3 regions of the Massilia sp. DD77 genome follow, and region 3 is predicted to be linked to each of the others. Evidence: predicted binding sites of a transcription regulator. Region 3 holds the regulator's gene; each other region holds the start of a gene.
What was found. The regulator sigma-54, encoded in region 3, starts transcription at its own class of promoters, with help from an activator protein. The targets are predictions, from matches to a motif close to TGGCANGNAANCTGCTTT.

Region 1 (3,648 bases), on a different contig from region 3:
AGGTGGCGACGGCGGTCAAGACCGCGCTGCAGCCGCCGGGCGTCATGATCGCCCAGTTCAACGGCCGCGCTGCCGGCCAGACCGTACCGCACCTGCACTTCCACATCGTTCCGCGCACGGAGGCGGCGCCGCTCAGGCCGCACGCGGCGGAGCAGGCGGACCCAGACCAGCTGCGCGCGCTGGCGGCGCGGATTGCGGCCGCCCTGCCGGCTTGAAGCCTTGAGCGCCGGCCTGGGTGCAAGGATCACGTCCCTGGTCTGCTCGTCGAGCACTTCGATCCACCAGCCGAGCGGATAGAGCAAGCAGGCCATCGGGACAGCGAGGATCGCGTAGTAGATGGTCCAATGGGTCGTCGCCGCCAACGAGTCCACGAGCGGCGTCAGGCCCGCGGCGTCGGCGACAAGCAGCTGCAGGAGGATCGGCCACTTCAACAGCGGTATGGCCAGCAAGGGATGCGACACCAGCCCCAGCCCGACCAGGGCGAGACTGGCGCTAGTGAACACGCCGTAGGTGATGCAGGCGCTGAGCGCGCTGATGGTCCTGTCGTTCATTCGATCCCCTCCTGTTTGTCGGTGAGGACTGCAGGCTAGTACGGGACCGGGAAACGCGCAGCGGAAACCGTTCAGGCATCGCCGGATGCGCCTCACAAGCCGACCAGGCGGTACGTGTGAGGCGACAGCGACAGTAAGCCTTAGCGCCGCCGGCGCAGCATGGCGAGGCCGCCGAGGCCCGCCAGCAGCAGCAGGCCGGTGGCCGGTTCCGGCACCTTGGCCGGGGCGCCGTCCAGGGTGACCGTTACCTGGGCACTGACATGGTCATACACCCATGCCTCGGAGTGGTAGAGGTAGAACGCCAGCGTGGCGCTGGTGAAGTCGTTGAAGCCGGGTGGCACGCGGTAGTCGTGGAAGGCGCTGCTGCTGCCCGGGTCCATGCGCAGCACGAAGGACAGGTTGTGCTGGCCGTCCGGCGCGGCCCCGGCGCTGGCGATCAGCTCGTCGACAGGATTGCCGCTCTCCCATGGATCATTGTCGTCGGTGACCTGGATGCTGCCCACACCCCAGGACGGCACGGCCGCACTCAATGCCGCCGAGCCTTGCAGCTTGAATTCCTGCGCGGCATAGGTCGCCCAGCGGAAGGGCGCGCCGGGGTAGGACGTGGCGACCGCGTCGGTGTCGAAGCTGAAGGAGCCGGAGAACTGCTCGCCCGCCTTGACGAGATCCAGGAACACGGGTTCCGGCGACGTTGCGCCGCCGAAGGACGCGCGCACCGGGGCCTCGAAGACGCCGGAGAAGTTATAGGTGATCACCGTCGCTTGCGCCGAAGCGGAAGCGAGGACCAGGGCCAAGGCAGGAAGAAGTTTCATTGCTGTACATACTCATTGAAAAAAACGTAATGTATGGCCGCGCTGATCCCGTGTCAAAAAGAAAACTTACTTTTCCTTAAGTTAACGCCCTTTTCATGCAATCCGGGTCAGGCGTGTTGGACCGGCGCGTCAACGCAAGTCGCCGGTCTCGACATAGACGCTGCCGAGTACCGGCGCCACCCGGCCGAGCGCAGCCTCCGGATTCCCCAAACCTTGCTTGCGGATCGTGACGGGCGCCGCCGCCGGCGCGGCCAGCTTCACGATATGGTCGTAGTCGGGCCTGCTGTCCAGGCGCTTGACCAGGTACTTCCCGACCGGCAGGTAATGGGCCTCGGCGGCTTCCCGCATGGCCGGGTCAAGGCGCCGGTACAGCACCACCTTCTCGACGATCAAGCGGGCGCCCGCATACATGCGCTGGCCGCCGCGTTCGAAATGGCCGTTGTAGATGTCGGCGCCAAAGCCGCGCAGCGGCGCGGCGCTGCCGGGCGCCAGGCGCGACAGCTCGAAATGCTCGGGATCGATGGTCCACAAGGCCGTCGTATCCTGCATGCGCGCACGCAGCGCGCGGTCGAGCGTGGCGTCGGCCAGGCGCACCTGCAGCACGGCCTGGACGTCGTGGGGCGCCCGGAACAGCGGCAGGTGCGAGGCGTACAGGCCGTCCTTGTCGCCGAACAGGGCCATGCCGTGCGAGCCGTAGCTTGGGTCGTGGGCCAGCGCCCCGGTGGAGATGGCGCAGCCAAGCAGCAGCAGCGCGCGTCGGAATGGATTCATGGTGGCTTGTTCCTGGATCGAAAGTCGGGCATAGTACGCCGGAAATCATTTCCTTAGAAGCAACCAATTTTCATCTCTTGTGTCCCAACTGGAAACATGAACCTGCCCGACCTGCGCGTCTTCACCGTCGTCGCGCGCCACGACTCGCTGCATGCGGCCGCCGCGGAGCTGCACTTGACGCCTTCCGCCGTGTCCAAGGCCCTCAAGCGCCTGGAGGAAGACCTCGGCCTAGCGCTGTTCGACCGCAGCACGCGCCAGCTGGTCTTGAACGAAAGCGGGACCATGCTGCTGGCGCGCGCCCGGGTCCTGCTCGACCTGGCGGAACAGGCGCGCATCGACCTGCAGGGCGAACGCGCGGCCATGGATTGCCGCATCGGCGGTCCCGCCGTGCTGCTGTGGCGCCATGGCGGCGGCATCGCCGAAGCCTTGCAGCCCTACCCCGGCGCCCGCCTGCACTTGCAGCCCCTGTTCGAAGGCGACGCCCTGGCGGCGCTGGCGCGCGGCGAGCTGCAGGCGGCGCTGGTGACGGACGAGGCCCTGGACAGCCCGCACTGGTCGCCCCAGTGGGAAGCGACGGCGCTTGGCGAGCTGGCGCTGGGCGTGATCGCGGCCAGCAGCCATCCGCTGGCCGGCAAGCGGCGCAAGCCGGTGGACCTCAAGGAAGTGCTGGCCCATCCCTTCGCTTCGCCGGCGCGCTCCCTGTTCTGCGGCCAGGCGCGCGGCAGCCGCTCCGACGGCTGGCGCGACGACCTGCTGCCGCGCACGATCCGCTACTGGGCCGACGACCTCCAGGTGCTGCTCGGCCTGGTGCGCGCCGGCAGGGCGCTGGCCTACCTGCCCGCCTTCGCCGCCCAGGAATACGGCCTGGTCGGCATCAAGGTGGCGAACCTGGGCTTTTCCTCGGTCGAGCGGCTGCGCCTGGTGTGGAACCCGGCGCGCGCGCCGCAATGGCTGCGCAGCGTCGCGACCAGCCTCGGTGGGGCCGTATCATGAGGCTGTAGACGATGGCGGCGGTCGCCACGCCCTGTCAAGGCATCAGGATTGCAGGTCGGCGTGGATCGTCTGCGCGGCCAGGGCGCCGTGGCGCAGGGCCATGGCGATGCCCTGCCCCGGCGCCACGCAATCGCCGCCGGCATAGATGCCGGGCAGCGCGGTGCGCAGGCAGGGGTCGACGCGCACGCGGTCGCCCTCGTGCGAGAGCCTGCTGGCGGCTTCGTCGCGCTGGAAGTGCTCGCCGCCGGCCCGGCCCACGGCCTTGAACACGGCGTGGGCCGCGATCTCGGTAAAGCCGCCGGTGTCGACCAGGCGGCCGTCGCGCAGGCGGGTCTGCTCGAAACGCACCCCCTGCACGCTGCCGCGCTCGTCGCGCAGCACTTCCAGCGGCGAGGCCCAGGCGCGCAGGCGCACGTAGCTGGCGCGCGCGGTCTGCTCCTCGTAGCCGTCCGCCTCCAGGCCATGGCGGTAGACCAGGGTGACGTCGTGCGCGCCAAGGCGCTTGAGGCGGGCGGCCATGT
Region 2 (3,648 bases), on a different contig from region 3:
AGCATCCCCGCCGGATTGCCCGATGCGAGCAAGGCGTCCATTTCCGCGGCCGGCACATAGGGTGACAAGGCCTGTGCCAGCGGAACGGTATGCTCCGCCACCCGGAAGGCCTTGCTGCGGTATTCCACGTCCGGCGCGCGTCCCGCCGCTTCCCAGCTGCGCGGAGCGCGCAACTGGTAACGCACCACCGTCAGCCACGCCAGGTGGCGCAGCACCAGGTCCCTGGCGGCGCCGGCATGGACCGGAAAGTCGCGGCTGATCAGCCCCCAGTAACGGCTGAGACTGGTGATCGTGGTCCAGACCTGCTGGGCCTCGACGCTGCGCGCGTAGGTCTGGGCATTCTTGAAGCCGACAATGAAGGACGCCGCGGTGCCGAGAATGGCGACGACGGGCCAGGGCAGCGCCAGCCAGTGCCAGCCCGCCAGCAGGTAGAGTCCCGCCGCCAGACCGGCATTGACGAGCAGCAGAGTGGCCCGGCGCCGGGTCCAGATCAGGAACTCGAGGAATCCGTAGGATTTGCCGATGTGCATCGGCTAACTATGCCACAGGCCTTCCGGTGCGATTGGTGCATATCGATCAACGAAGCCCGGACCTGCTACGCGCGCTCCCTGGCTCTTTGCCTTCTGCCGGCGCGACGCGTAGGCGCCGAGCAGGCCGATGCCCAACAGGCCGAGCGACGCGGGCTCCGGCACCCGGCGGAAATGACCCATCGCGCCAGTGCACTTGACCTCGCCTGGGAAGCCGGTGCCGCAGCCGGCTTGCGGCATGCCCGCATCGCTGTTTGCGTCGAGCACGGTGAACACGCGGCCTTGCGAGCGCATCTCGATATGGTGCTCGGAGTCGTTGGCGTAAATATATCCAGTAAGGAATCCGCCATGCTCGAAGACTAGGTTCATGCTGAGGTAGCCAGTAAACTTCCCTACTACGCCATCTCTGGGGCAGAACTCGATCGCGGGCGGGAAGACTCCAGGAAAGGAATAATGGAGCGCCAGCAGCTCGGATCCGGGAATTCGCGTGCCTGGAGTTATGTCATCGAATTCCATGTTGAATGCGCCGCTGCGCACTGTCCCATGCGTGAACTCAAGCTGCAGTGAAATACCGTGTGGAATGTCGTTGTTGAGTGCGCGCCATTCGTAGATAACGCCGGCCTGTCCAAGCATGGGCAGTAACAGCAGCGCGGCAGCAGCAATGCACTTCAGCTTCATGGTCCCTCCCCGGTGTGGGATGCTTATCTAAAAAGCAATTTCCAAGCCAGGAAGCCAAGTAGCTGAACAATAACGACATTCGGTCGTTCGTATTTCCAGAGATGATCCGCGTGCAAAAAGACCCGACATCGGCCGCCAAGGCGCCGGCGCGAGCGAAAAGCACCGGGATCAGTGCAGGCGCGTCACGCTCGCCAGGTGCGGCACCTGGGGCACGGCCAGTTCGCGCAGCAGTTCCAGCAGGTCCTCGTCCTTGATGAAGCTGGCCGAGGACTTGGCTTCCAGGATGCGCTCGGGCGGCTGCGAGCGCGCCACCACCCAGCCCTGGACGTAGTCGACGCCGATCTCGTGCAGGGTCTGGACCGTGGCCGCGTCCTCGGCCCATTCGGCGATGGTCTTCATGCCCAGGTTCACGGCCAAGCTGACGATCGCCTCGACGATGGCCACGTTGGCCGGATGGGCGTTGATGTTGACGATGAAGTTGCCGTCGATCTTGAGCACGTCGGCCGGCAGTTCCTTGAGGTAGGAGAACGAGGTGTAGCCGGCGCCGAAGTCGTCCAGCGCCACCTTGACGCCGAAGTTGCGCACCTGGTCGATGAAGCGGCGCGTGTTGTCCAGGTCGTGCAGGGCCACGCTTTCCGTGATTTCCAGGCACAGGCGGCTGGCCACGTGCACGTAGCGGCCCAGGATGTCGAAGGTGTCCTGGACGAAGCGCTCGTCGTTGAGCGAGGCGCCGGACAGGTTCATGCAGACGAAGCGGGTGTTGCACAGCTGCTCGGCGTGCTCGGCGATCCAGGCCAGGGTGGTCGACAGCACCCAGCGGTCGATCATGCTGGCGCGGCCGCTTTTCTCGGCGGCGGCGATCACCGGGCCGGCCGGCACCACGCGGCCGTCCGGCTCGCGCATGCGCAGCAGCACTTCGAAGTTCAGCGATTCGTGCGGATTCTTGAGCGACATGATCGGCTGCATTTCGAGCAGCAGGTTGTCGGTCGCGTTCGGGCCGGACAGGCGGGCCACCAGGTCGAGCTCGGCGGCGCGCTGGCGGAAGGCGTCGGCGCCGCGCTCGTACACCACCAGGCCGTCGCCGGCACCGGTCTTGGCTTCGCGGCAGGCGCGGTCGGCGGTCGAGACCGCGTCCTTCATGACCATGCCGGGCACCACTTCGATCAGGCCGACCGAGCCGCGCACGTGGAAGGCCTTGTCGCCCACGCGGTAAGGCGTGTTGCCGAGGCGGTCGACGATGCCGCGGCAGATGATGGTGGCGAGCGGAACCGCCGTCTCCGGCATCACGATCACGAATTCGTCGCCGCCCACGCGGCCGATCTGCTGGCCGCCGGCCAGCATGGTGCCAATGCGTTCGCACACCTGGCGCAGCACTTCGTCGCCGGCCGCGTGGCCGAACAGGTCGTTGATCAGCTTGAAGCGGTCGAGGTCGACGTAAGCCAGGGCCATCGGGCGGCCCGTCGCCAGGCTGGCGGCCGCGGTCGCAAATTCCTTTTCGATCCCGCGCCGGTTGTAGACCTTGGTCAGCGGATCGTTGTTGGCCATGAAGCGCAGCTGCTCGGTGGCCTTGTGCTTTTCGGTGGTGTCCTGCAGCACGCCTTCGATGCGCGAGCGCGCCAGGGTGGCGCTGACCAGGAAGCGCTGGCTGCCGTCGCGGCTGGTCAGCTCCATCTCGGCCTCGGCCTTGGCATGCACCTGCTCGTGCAGCTCGGTCCAGCTCATCTCGGTGAAGAACTGGCGCCAGGCGGTGCGGCCAGGGACAAAGGCGCTGATGCCCAGCATCTTCTGCAGCGCCGGGTTGACGCTCAGGAAGTGACCGTACATGTCCAGGGTGAACAAGCCGACCGGCATGGCCTTGTAGGCGTGTTCGAGCTCTTCCTGGGCTTCCTGGCGCTTTTCCGTTTCGCTGCGCATCTGCTCCGCCACGGCGAGCGCGGCCAGCAGGCTGGAAGCAAGCGCGGCGGTAACACTGTTGATCACGCCCAGCAGTTCTCGCAGGCCGAGCGCGGCGGCGGCGACTTCGGCCATCGAGGCCAGGAAGGTCAGCGCGAACGAAGCCGCGAACCAGGACGCGACGCGGTTACGGGACTCGACAATGATCTTGAACAGGCCGATCGTCATCAATGCGAAGCAGCACACCACGATGACCCACATCAGCGGCAGGTACATGCGGTAAGGCAGCAGGATGGCGGCGGCCAGCATCGGCATGCACAGCCATTGCATGACGCGCATCGGCAACACATAGCGCATTTCGGCCAGGTGCTCCTTGAGCAGGGCGCCGTACAGGGTCAGGGTGGCGATGCCGTACAGCGTGATCGTCACCGAGCGGCTGCGCAGCAGCCAGTCGGACGGAATGGTCTGGCCCAGCCACTGGATGTCCCAGCCGGCCGACAGCGCGCCCACGCGCAGGTTCAGGATCAGCCAGCCGGCGAACAGCACGTAC
Region 3 (3,648 bases):
GAGGGCGGCCAGCCGAGCTACGTGGTGTCGGGCAAGCGCCTGACCCATATCCCCGAGGGCGACGTCTCGACCGTGGTGCAGCCGGTGCTGCGCGGTGTCGAGCCGGGCCGTCCGCCGATGACGGTCACCGCCGACCGCGCCCGCATTTATCACCAGGAACACCGCGTCGACATGCTCGGCAACGTCGACCTGCAGCGTGCGCGCACCGCCAGGTCGGAAGCGCTGCGCGTGCGCACCCAGGCGCTCACCGCCTTGCCGGACGAAGAAATCCTCAAGACCGATCAGCCGATCGAGATGCAGCTGGGCGCTTCCAGCGTACGCGGCACCGGCATGGTGGCCAACAACGCGACCCAGAAGATGCACATCGCCAGCCGCGGCCAGATCGTCTATCCGCCACGCGCGCGCCAATAGGCCGTTCATGACAGCGCCGCGTCAACCCAGGACCAGAACATGATGAAGAAACACCTCGCTGCCCTTTGCCTTTCCCTGCTGTCGCTCCCGGCTTTCGCCGAGCGCGCCGATTCGCTCAAGCAGGCCGTCATCAATTTCGACTCGCTCGACGTCGACGAGGTCACCCAGACCCGTATCCTGACCGGCAACGTGGTCGTCACCCGCGGCACCCTGGTGCTCAAGTCGGACCGCGCCCTGGTCAAGGAAACGCCGGAAGGCTACATGAGCGTGACCCTGACCGCGAACCCGGGCAAGGTCGCCACCTTCCGCCAGAAGCGCGACGGCGGCCCCGACCTGTGGGTCGAAGGCCAGGCCCAGCGCATCGAATACGACGAACGCATCGAGATGGTCAAGCTTTTCTCGGACGCCGTGGTCAAGGAACTCGAGAGCAAGCGCGTGACCAACGAGATCAATGCGCCCTTCATCTCCTACGACAACCGCAAGGAAGTCGCCAGCGTGCGCAACGACGCCAGCGGCCAGAGCAAGGTCGGCGGCGGACGCGGCACCCTGATCCTGGCGCCCAAGCGCGCCGCGCCGGCGCCGGCGGCGGCACCCGCGGCGGGCAAGCAATGATGGAGGCACGCGACAGCGGCAGCACCCTGATCGTCAAGGGCCTGCAGAAGAGCTACGGCAAGCGCCTGGTGGTGCGCGACGTCTCGCTGCAGGTCGAGTGCGGCGAGGTGGTCGGCCTGCTGGGCCCGAACGGCGCCGGCAAGACCACGTCCTTCTACATGATCGTCGGCCTGGTGCCTTCAGACGCCGGCTCGATCGACATCAACGGCACCGACATCTCGAGCCTGCCGATCCACCGGCGCGCGGTGCTGGGCCTGTCCTACCTGCCGCAGGAAGCCTCGGTGTTCCGCAAGCTGACCGTGGAGGAGAACATCCGCGCGGTGCTCGAGCTGCAGCAGGTCGACGGCCGGCCGCTGAGCAAGGAACAGATCGGCGAACGCCTCGACACCCTGCTGGCCGACCTGCAGATCGAGAAGCTGCGCGAGAACCCGGCCATGTCGCTCTCGGGCGGCGAGCGCCGCCGCGTGGAAATCGCGCGCGCGCTGGCCACCAACCCGCGCTTCGTGCTGCTGGACGAGCCCTTCGCGGGCGTCGACCCGATCGCCGTGATCGAGATCCAGCGCATCGTGCGCTTCCTGAAAGAGCGCAAGATCGGTGTCCTGATTACCGACCACAATGTCCGCGAGACGCTCGGCATCTGCGATCGCGCCTACATCATCAACCAGGGGGCCGTGCTGGCCTCGGGCCGGCCGGACGACATCATCGCGAATGAGTCCGTGCGCCGCGTCTACCTGGGCGAACACTTCCGCATGTAGAAGACATGAAACAATCCCTGCAACTCCGCACATCGCAGCATCTTGCACTGACGCCCCAGCTGCAGCAGTCGATCCGCCTGTTGCAGTTGTCCACGCTCGAACTGCACCAGGAGATCGAGCAGATCCTGTCCGATAACCCCTTGCTCGAACGGCTGGACGATCCGCTCGACCGCTCGGTGCGGCTGCTGGCCGACGGCGCGATCAACAACGCGCCTCCCAACGGCGAGGCGCCGGCGCCGGCCGCCCCGGCGCAGGAAGGCGAAGCCGCGCCCGCGGCATCCAGCGAAGCCGGCGAGGGTTTCGAGGGCGGCGACGCCGAACGCGACGCGTCGGACGCCGACTGGGGCTCGGGCGGCGGCTCCGGCGGGGGCGAGGACGAGGATGGCCGCCCGCAGCTGGAGGCGAGCGCCATCAACCTGCGCGAGCACCTGATGGAACAGATCCGCGTCACCGGCTGCTCCGCGCGCGACCGCGCGCTGGCCGAGCTGGTGATCGACGCGCTCGACGACAACGGCTACCTGGAAGAACCGCTGGACGAGATCCATGCCCGCCTGCCGGAAGAGCTCGAGATCGACATGGACGAGCTGCGCTGCGCCCTGGCATTGGTGCAGAGCCTGGATCCGGTGGGCGTGGGTGCGCGCAGCGCGGGAGAATGCCTGGCGCTGCAGATCCGCCGCATGCCGGGCGTGCCGATGGTGACGCGGCGCCTGGCGCTGAAGATCGTCGAAGGCTACCTGAGCTGGTTCGCCCAGCGCGAGTACAGCAAGCTCAAGAAGGCGCTGGACTGCGACGACGAAGACCTGCGCGAAGTGCAGGCCGTAGTGCGCCAGTGCAATCCTCACCCGGGCGCGGCCTTCGCGTCGAACGTGTCAGACTACGTGGTACCGGATGTGATCGTGCGCCGCGCCAAGAACGGCTGGGCCGTGATGCTGAACCCGGATGTGATGCCGCGCCTGCGCGTGAACAGCCTCTACGCCTCGCTCATGAAGCAGGGCAAGTGCGAAGGGCAGATGAATTCGCAGTTGCAAGAAGCCAAGTGGCTGATCAAGAACATGCGCCAGCGTTTCGATACCATCCTGCGCGTGGCCGAGGCCATTGTCGAGCGACAGAAGAACTTTTTCTCCCACGGCGCGGTTGCCATGCGGCCCCTTGTTTTACGTGAGATAGCTGATACACTAGGCCTACACGAAAGCACAATTTCTCGTGTTACAACGCAGAAGTACATGCTGACCCCGCACGGCATGTTCGAGTTGAAATACTTCTTCGGAAGCCATGTCGCCACCGAAGCGGGGGGAGAAGCCTCCTCGACGGCGATCCGCGCTCTCATCGCGCAATTGACAGGAGCAGAAGACCCTAAGAATCCTTTATCCGACAGCAAGATCGCGGAGATGCTCGGGGAACAAGGCATGGTCATTGCGCGCAGGACGGTCGCCAAATACCGTGAAGCGCTCAAGATCCCTCCCGTCAGCCTCCGCAAAGCTTTGTAACAGCGTTGCCCACTCCCGCCTTGTGCCTGGGCGGCGCGCCTTTTCAAAGGAGTGTGTATGAACCTCACAATCAGTGGCCACCATCTCGAAGTGACTCCCGCTATCCGTGAATATGTTCAGAATAAGCTCGAGCGCATCATCCGGCATTTCGATCAAGTGATCGACACCCACGTCTTCCTTGCCGTCGACAACCTCACTGAAAAAGAAAAAAGGCAAAAAGCTGAAATCAATGTCCAGGTGTCCGGCAAGACCCTGCACGTGGCCAGTGTCGCCCAAGACCTGTATGCCGCAATCGACACGCTGATGGACAAGCTGGATCGACAGGTTCTGAAACACAAGCAGATGTTGAAAGACCATAACCACCAAGCGATCAAACGCTTGCC

Region 1: V7778_RS08875 (VPLPA-CTERM sorting domain-containing protein) is a predicted target of sigma-54. The motif match lies at 1,447-1,464, and genes of this name have one in related genera.
Region 2: V7778_RS17635 (PEP-CTERM sorting domain-containing protein) is a predicted target of sigma-54. The motif match lies at 1,237-1,254, and genes of this name have one in related genera.

Annotation. Positions count from the first base shown of each region.
Region 1 covers NZ_JBAMDH010000012.1:60,527-64,174, forward strand. The annotation lists gene V7778_RS08870 (HIT family protein) at 1-215, shown strand, start outside; gene V7778_RS08875 (VPLPA-CTERM sorting domain-containing protein) at 692-1,363, opposite strand; gene V7778_RS08880 (hypothetical protein) at 1,493-2,134, opposite strand; gene V7778_RS08885 (LysR family transcriptional regulator) at 2,231-3,127, shown strand; gene V7778_RS08890 (FAD-dependent oxidoreductase) at 3,170-3,648, opposite strand, start outside.
Region 2 covers NZ_JBAMDH010000029.1:8,217-11,864, reverse strand. The annotation lists gene V7778_RS17640 (bestrophin family protein) at 1-530, opposite strand, end outside; gene V7778_RS17635 (PEP-CTERM sorting domain-containing protein) at 534-1,205, opposite strand; gene V7778_RS17630 (putative bifunctional diguanylate cyclase/phosphodiesterase) at 1,374-3,648, opposite strand, start outside.
Region 3 covers NZ_JBAMDH010000023.1:94,825-98,472, forward strand. The annotation lists gene lptC (LPS export ABC transporter periplasmic protein LptC) at 1-411, shown strand, start outside; gene lptA (lipopolysaccharide transport periplasmic protein LptA) at 451-1,023, shown strand; gene lptB (LPS export ABC transporter ATP-binding protein) at 1,023-1,778, shown strand; gene V7778_RS15590 (RNA polymerase factor sigma-54) at 1,784-3,265, shown strand; gene hpf (ribosome hibernation-promoting factor, HPF/YfiA family) at 3,323-3,648, shown strand, end outside.